DNA from 2 places in the Rudaeicoccus suwonensis genome. Region 2 is predicted to be linked to the other one. Evidence: riboswitches for the same ligand, from Rfam matches in the RefSeq annotation. Region 2 holds a riboswitch; the other holds the start of a gene.
What was found. A riboswitch is a leader RNA that binds a small molecule or an ion and turns the genes downstream of it on or off. The one in region 2 is predicted to bind cyclic di-AMP.
Positions count from the first base shown of each region.

Region 1: linked by a shared signal. The riboswitch ahead of BKA23_RS10800 (LysM peptidoglycan-binding domain-containing protein) and the one ahead of BKA23_RS18075 (transglycosylase family protein) in region 2 are both predicted to bind cyclic di-AMP.

Region 1 covers NZ_VIVQ01000001.1:2,372,349-2,376,556, forward strand. Annotated here, with positions in the region: gene BKA23_RS10795 (aminotransferase class V-fold PLP-dependent enzyme) at 38-1,567, shown strand; cyclic di-AMP (ydaO/yuaA leader) riboswitch at 1,841-2,002, shown strand; gene BKA23_RS10800 (LysM peptidoglycan-binding domain-containing protein) at 2,007-2,669, shown strand; gene BKA23_RS10805 (ribonuclease J) at 2,874-4,208, opposite strand, start outside.
Region 2 covers NZ_VIVQ01000001.1:431,338-435,545, reverse strand. Annotated here, with positions in the region: gene BKA23_RS02095 (S9 family peptidase) at 1-858, opposite strand, end outside; gene BKA23_RS18080 (hypothetical protein) at 928-1,053, opposite strand; tRNA gene BKA23_RS02090 (tRNA-Thr) at 1,120-1,195, opposite strand; gene BKA23_RS18075 (transglycosylase family protein) at 1,429-2,199, opposite strand; cyclic di-AMP (ydaO/yuaA leader) riboswitch at 2,208-2,347, opposite strand; gene BKA23_RS02080 (threonine/serine exporter family protein) at 3,826-4,208, opposite strand, start outside.

The DNA.
Region 1 (4,208 bases), 1.9 Mb from region 2:
ATGCCGTGCTGGTCCCTCGACCGGCAAGGAGCACGCCATGAGCATCGCCCAGTCTCTCCGCACGAACGTCGCCGACATCGACACCACCGGCACCAGCGACACCACCGACGCCACCGACACCGTCCAGTCGCGCACCCCCGCTCAGCCGCGGCGGCTCACCATCGCGCCCTCGGGCACGGCGCCTTCCGCACCGGCGCAGACATCTACCACGAGCGGGCATTCCTCGTCGCCGATCCCGTCGCCGATCCCGTCGACCGGACGCGTCTCGGGCAAGCTGTCGTCGTCGGCGCTGCCGCGCACCGTCTCCCACGAACTCGGCGTCCCCACCGTGCACCGCACGGTCACCGACTACGCCAACTTCGACCATGCCGCGACCACCCCTGCCCTCGAATCCGTCGCCCAGGCCGTCGAGCAGGTGCAGCGCCGCTACGGCTCGGTGCACCGCGGCGCCGGATACGCCAGCCGCGTCACGACCGGCTGGTTCGAGCAGGCTCGCGAGGAGGTCGCCCGATTCGTCGGAGCGCGCGAGGGCGACGAGGTCATCTTCACCCGTAACACGACCGATGCGCTGCGGCTGTTGTCGCACTGTCTGCCGCGTCGCACGCAGGTCATCGCCTGGGAGTCCGCACACCACGCGGCGTTGTTGCCCTGGGTGGCCCACCAGACCACCCGCCTGCCGGTGCCGTCGAGCGCGGCCGACGCCGTCGAGTTGCTGCGCTCCGCCCTAGCCGCCACCGATGGGCGCCACGTGCTGGTCGCCATCACCGGAGCGTGCAATGTCACGGGTGAGATCTGGCCTATCGCCGAACTCGTCGCAGTGGCAAAGGAATTCGGCGCTCGCACAGTGCTCGATGCCGCACAGCTGGCACCGCACCGGCCCATCGACCTGACCGACCTCGGCGTCGACTGGGTCGCGTTCTCCGGCCACAAGCTCTACGCACCGTATGGCGCAGGCGTGCTCGCCGGACAACGCGACTGGCTCGACGCGGCCACGCCATACCTGCCGGCGGGTGGCGCCACGGCCGCAGTGACCGCCCGGCACAATCACTGGCACACCGGGCCCGCCCGCCACGAAGGCGGCACTCCGAACGCAGTGGGCGCGATCGCGATCGCCGCCGCCTGCGCGGCATTGAGCGCACGCCGCGAGATCGTGCAGGAACACGAGCGCTCACTGCAGCAGACCCTGCGCGAGGGCCTTGCAAACATCGACGGCGTCACCCTCGTGCACGCACTCGGCCCCGACCGGCCCGGCGTGGGGGTCGTGACCTTCACCATCGACGGCATCGAGCCCGGGCTGGTCTCGCAGGTTCTGGCCGACGAGTACGCCATTGCGGTGCGCGACGGCCGCTTCTGCGCACACCTGCTGTGTGACGCGATCATCGGTCAGGGCCAGTCGGCGGTGCGCGCGAGCATCGGCCTGGCAACGACAGCCGAGCACGTGACGCGACTGATCGAGGGGGTGCGTCGGCTGGTGACGCAAGGCCCCGAGCTGTCCTATGTCCACACCGACGCCGGCTGGACCGCACCGGCCGACCCCCGCGACCTGAGCGAACCCCGCCCCTGGTGACAGCGGAACCTCGCCTTCACCACTGACCTCGTAAGCCCCAACAGGTCACGTACGCAACAACATTCACCGGCATACGGCGCTGACTGGGATTTCATCGACAGCTGCCGCAAAGATCACGGAAAGGTCACGGTTGAACTTGGCATCCGGCCGATAACCACGTACCTTCGATTCTCGGTGGTCATCCTTTCGTCGCCCTTGACGAAACGACCACTGGCGGGTATCGCATCCATGCGACCTCGCCATGCCAAGTGGCTCGCTGCGCACAGCCTCGTCGAGCAGCCACCGCAGATCCGGGATGGTCCCGGAGGCACGACGAGGATGGGGAACCCAATTCGGCCGTGAATTCGGCCTTGGGGTGAGAGCAGGCCACACACCTGCCGGGCACCTGACAGCCCGACCCGACAGCTAACCCCGTATGCGCACGTCAGGAGAGGAACCAATGAACCTCAGCACCAACACGTCCACCAAGACCCGCATCATCGGCATCGGGGTTGCCGGCGCAGCAGTCGTCGGAGCGACCGGCCTGGCGACCGCGGGCGACGCCCACGCCGCGTCCGGCAGTGTCTGGAATGCGGTCGCGCAGTGCGAGAGCGGTGGCAACTGGTCCATCAACACCGGCAACGGCTTCTACGGTGGCCTGCAGTTCACGCACTCGACCTGGATCGGCTTCGGCGGCGGCGCCTACGCCTCCAACGCCAACCTGGCCACCCCGTCGCAGCAGATCGCGATCGCCGAGCGTGTTTTGGCCTCCCAGGGCCCCGGCGCCTGGCCGGTCTGCTCGGTTCGCGCCGGTCTGACCCGCAGCAACGGCTCGGGTTCGGGCTACACACCGCCGGCCGGCACCGCGACGCCGAAGCAGCAGACCTACTCGGCACCGAAGAAGTCCACGACGGTGCGCAAGAGCGAGTCCAGCGCACGCGCGACCACCAAGGTCGAGCTGTCCGGCAAGACGCTCACCGTCAAGGCCGGCGACACCCTCAGCGGGCTGGCACAGACTTATCACGTGTCGGGCGGATGGCAGGCATTGTTCGCAGCCAACAAGGGCACGGTCAACAACCCGAACCTGATCTTCGTGGGCCAGCACCTGCAGCTGCCTGCCTGATCGCGTCCGACCTGATCGCGTCCGGTCACGAATGACCTGATCGCGTCCGGTCACGACAAAACGTAAACGACAGGCTCTGAACGAACCGCCGTGAACGACAGGCTCTGAACGACCGGCCGTGAACGACAGAAGGCCGTCCTTCCCCGCACGGGAAGGACGGCCTTCGTCATACGTGCTCGGCTCAGTTCGAGGCGTGCAGCCGGATCACGCGTCGATGACGATCGGGATGATCATCGGGCGACGGCGCAACTTGCCGCCGACGAATCCACCGACAGCGCGCCGGATCACCTGCTGCAACTGGTAGCTGTCGGTGATGCCCTTCTCGCGCGCTTCGTCGAGGGCGGCTTCCAGCTTGGGGCGCACCGCGTCGAAAACGGCCTCGTCCTCGGCGAATCCGCGGGTTTGGATCTCCGGACCCGCGGCGAGCTTTCCGGTTGCTGCGTCACGCACGACGATGATCGTCACGAAGCCTTCGTCGCGCAGGATGCGGCGGTCCTTGAGCATCGTCTCGTCGGTCGTCCCGACGAGAGAGCCGTCGACATACACGTACCCACACGGCACGGCACCGGCGATCGACGCCTTGCCGTCGACCAGGTCGACCACGACGCCGTCCTCGGCGAGCACGACGCGCTCACGCGCCACCCCCGTCTGCACCGCGAGGTCGGCATTGGCGACGAGATGCCGCCATTCACCGTGGATCGGCATGACGTTCTTGGGACGGACGATGTTGTAGCAGTAGAGCAACTCCCCCGCGCTGGCATGGCCGGAGACGTGCACCAGCGCGTTGCCCTTGTGCACGACCTTGGCGCCGAGGCGCATCAGCCCGTTGATCACGCGGTAGACGGCGTTCTCGTTGCCCGGAATCAGTGAGGACGCCATCAGGATCGTGTCGCCGTCACCGACGTCGATGCGGTGATCGCGATTCGCCATACGTGACAGTGCCGCCATCGGCTCGCCCTGCGAACCGGTGCAGACGAGCACGATCTTGTCGTCGGCCAGGTCGTCCAGCTTCTTGACGTCGACGAGCACGCCGTCCGGCACGGCGAGATAACCCAGGTCGCGGGCGATCGTCATGTTGCGCACCATCGACCGGCCGACCAGCGCGACCTTGCGGTGGTGTTTGTATGCCGCATCCATCACCTGTTGCACGCGGTGCACGTGGGAGGAGAAACAGGCCACGATGATCCGGCGCTGCGCCTGCTGGAAGACCCGCTCGATGGCCGGCGTGATGTCGCGTTCCGGGGTGGTGAATCCGGGCACCTCTGCGTTGGTGGAGTCGGTGAGGAACAGGTCGACGCCTTCCTCGCCGATCCGCGCGAAGGACCGCAGGTCGGTGATCCGGCCGTCCAACGGCAACTGGTCCATCTTGAAGTCACCGGTGATCAGCAAGGTGCCGCCGGGGGTGCGCACACAGACCGCGAGCGCGTCGGGGATCGAGTGGTTGACCGCGACGAACTCGCAGTCGAAGTCGCCGACCTGCTCACGCTGACCCTCCTTGACCCCCAGCGTGTATGGCGTGATGCGGTGCTCCTTGAGCTT
Region 2 (4,208 bases):
ATCGCGCCACACACGCAGAGCGATGCGCCCGTCGGGCAGTTCGCACCAGCCGCGGATTCCAAACACCCACGCCGGATCCGCGCAGTCGTTGTCGACCGGATGGATCGACTGGCCGTCGACGTGCAGGTTCCAATAGCCGCTGATATCAGTGGAATACGCCAGGGAGCCATCAGCCAGCCAGCCGATCTCAGCGACCGACTGCGGTGCATCCTGACCCACCAGCGCGGAGGCGCCACCGGCGTCGTGATCCCCTACCCACAGCACGGTCGCGTCCCATGGCATCGACGGGTGCTGCCAGGTCAGCCACGCCATACGTGCGCCGTCGGGTGAAAGACGCGGCGCTGCAACGAAATCCGAGCCGTCGACCAGCACAGATCCCTCACCCGGGGCTCCGTCCAGATCGACGGACACGATCGTGTTGACGGCCTCGCCATCACCGCGGTGGTCTTCGCGCACCGCCAGCACCCGGCGGCGCGCAGCGTCGACCTCAAGGTCTGCGTAGCGCAACACCGGACCTCCCAGATCGACGGTGATCGCGCGAGGTGCGGCGTCTTCCTCAATGAGCCACAGCCGGCCGTCGCGCACGTCGGAGAAGACCACGACACCACCACCGACGGCATACGGCCGACCGCCGTACTCGTGCACCATCGAACGCACATGCGCCGGCGCCGGGGTCATCTCGACGGCCTCGCCGCCCCGCAACCGCATCAGCGTCGTCCGGCCACCCTCGCTCGGGCGGGATTCGAGCCAGTAGGCATCATGACCGTCGACCTGCACCTCACTCAGGCCGACGCCGGAAGATGTCAGTTCCGCCGTCGTCAGCGGGGAGGTCCATGAGCCGTATGCCGCAGTCGTCATCCGCCATTTCTAGCAGCCATCGACAATCGGCGAACGCCCATCACCGGGCACGCACCCGTAGTAGAATTACTACGACACGTAGTAGATCGTGCGGAGATCAGCGAGACGACCAACGGGCGCCGTTTCCACCTGCACCGCTCCTGGTGGCGCGACCGCCCCGAACCCGACCGACACGAAGAGTGCCGTGACGCTCATGGGGCCTACAGTGGCGGAATCGCAGGGATTTTGCCGTAGATCGCAGTGCTGGCGCTGTTAGCGCCGTGGAGCCGGTGACAGGAGTCGAACCCGCGACATCTTCATTACAAGTGAAGCGCTCTACCAACTGAGCTACACCGGCGTGGCCGCCTCGGATCAAGTCCACGTGCGTGCCGCCTGCAGATGTTACCGGCGATGGACGTCGTCGCGAATTCGCGGGTGAGCGAGCGGCCACAGCGGATGATCCCGGCACAGGGCGACCAGCTACCGACATACGCGCGCGGGCCTGTCCGCGTCATACCGGCGCAGACGAACGACGAACCCGCCCAGGGCCGAGTCGGCGCCGAGGCGGGTAGTCGTGCAAGAAGCCGTCGATCACATGCGGCTGTTCAGGAAACGCTGCAGCGCCATCGCCGTGGTGCCCTGAATCGAGGACGCACCGTTGCGCGGCATACCGAGGTAGCGCTGCAACGCCGCCGTGGTTACCGGTCCGATGATGCCGTCGCGGGTGACACCGACCTTTGCCTGCAGGGCGACGACCGTGTTGTAGTCGGCCGGCAGCCAACTTGCGCCGTCCTGACGAACACCGAGCCACTGCTGTGCCGCACGCGTGGTGAGCGGACCGGGGATGCCGTCGATGACGAGCGCACCGCTGCTCGTGACCGGCTTGGTCGGGGTGGGAGTCGGCTTCGGCGTGGGCGCCGGTGTCGGGGTCGGAGTGGGTGTGGAGGTACCACCACCGACGACGACGGCCAGACCGTTGGCGCGGGTGAGGCCGGCGCGCACCGAGCACACTGGCCAGGCACCGGGACCCTGCGCCCGCAACGTCGCCTGCGCGACGAGGATCTGCTGGTCCCGCGTGGCGTACTGCGCGCTGGAGGCGTACTGGCCACCGCCGAAGGCGAGCCAAGTCTGCTGCGTGAACTGCAGACCACCGTAGAAGCCGTTGCCGGTGTTGATCGACCAGTTGTTGCCCGATTCACAGGTGGCGACGCGATCCCAGACGTTCCACGGCGTGTCCGCCTTGGCGTGGGAGGCGGTCGACAGGCCGGCACCGACAGTTGCCGCGGATGCCATCATCACACCGACGGTGCGACGACCTATGGCGGACGGGCGATCGACCTTGTGCCTTGGTGCGTAACGCAAGAGATGTGTCCTTTCCTGACGAACGTCTGCGGGGTGAGCTGTCGGGTTCGAGCTGTCAGGTGCTCGGCCGGTGGATGCCGGCTTGACCCCAAGGCGCCGAATGCGGCGCCGAAAGTGGTTCCCCCGCCCTCCTCAACGCCCTGTGGTGGCGCGCTGTGCGCCCTCGAGGTTCGACGTTCGGGCGCGTGAATTTGGGAAGCGATATGCAGTTGTATGCCGAACCGCCGCGGCTTCCCGATTCCGGAGTCAACGACGCTCGAAGGCAAAATCACGTTACGGGATGGACTGGTGTGACACAAGGTGAAACTCGACTAAATCGGTTCATCGTCGGCGTGTCGGCTTGCATTTCGCAGTTAAATCACACTCATGTAATTCACCTCTTACCCGCCGAAACCCCCGCCATTCCGGGTGAGAAGCCAGGCATGCGTCCGTGCGAGCCAGCGTGGACAACGCGCCCGGAAGCTCCCAGAAAAAGTCGCAGACATGTCGCACGTATGCCGCAGCAGATGCTCCGAACCGCCGATCCGAGACGTGTGGCCACCCACAAGGGGCCGATACGAGAGACACACCGCCGCGCCCGCGGAAGGCCGAGCAGGTGGGCGGTGGAGCCGCTCGTCGTCAACGTCGAGCAGGTGGGCGGTGGAGTCGCTCGTCGTCAACGTCGGCAGGTGGGCGGTGGAGTGCTGTGTCGTCATACGTGTCGAGCGTGCGGCACACAAACCTCAGCCCGCGCGTGGCACACAAACCATCGGCCCGCCCGTGCTGCCTACGAACCGTCGGCCTGCGCGCGTGCGGCACCGGTTCAAACGCTGTCCCGCCGCTGGCCGACGGGCGCCAGACTCAACTCGCCGATGCGGTCGAACATGGCACTCCACACGACCCACCCCAGCCATCAGCATCATCTGTCACACACGAAACGCCGATTCGGTGACGTATCGCGCAGGTGGCGTTGGGAGCGCCCGCCACGAACTGCGAGATGTCGATCTTGGCCGGTACCAGATCGGGTGAACCGGCACATGCTGACATCTCGCGGTCGACGCCCACACATGACTCGCCGATGCGGTCGAACATGGCACTCCACACGACCCACCCCAGCCATCAGCACCATCTGTCACACACGAAACGCCGATTCGGTGGCGTATCGCGCAGGTGGCGTTGGGAGCGCCCGCCACAAACTGCGAGATGTCGATCTTGGCCGGTACCCGATCGGGTAAACCGGCACATGCTGATATCTCGTGGGGACACGATGTCCTGGGACCGGCAAAACTGACATCTCGAGGTCGGCGGCACACAGAACGCGACAAATGCTGACATCTCGCCGGGATCGGCTGCGTGCAGGATCCGGCAAATCTCGAGCTTTCGCCCGTCGACACCAGATGCGGCACGAAAGTCGCCGATCCGGTCGATCTCAACGCCCCACCAGACACCACACACCCACCAGCACCACCAGTCACACACAAGTCGCCGATTCGGCGACGTGTGCACGTGACGCCAGACGCGGCGGACGAAAGTCGCCGATTCGGCGACGTGTGCAAGCGCCGAGCGGCGAGCGGCGAACAGGGTAAGCGGCGTAGCGAGCGACCCGACCAAGGGACCCGAGCGGCCAGCCCCGGCGGCAATCGCGTGTCAGCGTCGGCGGGTGCGACCTCGGCGCAGCACACGCTGGTCGAAGGGCGCCGACACGACATCCCCCAGCACCACTCCGGTGCTGATCGCCAGCGCCGTCGCGGCCGCACCCATCATGGTTGCGATCGCCTGCCCTTGCGTCGTGACCGAGGTGCTGACGATGCTGCCGGCCACGGCTTCGTACATGCCACGGAAGATGCTCAGACCCGGCAGCAAGGGCGACACCGCCGGCACGACCACCACGAGCGCGGGTGCACCCAGCCGCAGCCCGAGGATCCGTCCGAGCACTCCGGCACAGATCGCCGCCACTGCGACGGCCGTCGTCGCGCCGGTGCCGAGGTACTGCGGCAGCGCGGCCGCCAGGAAAAGCCCGAGCCCACCGA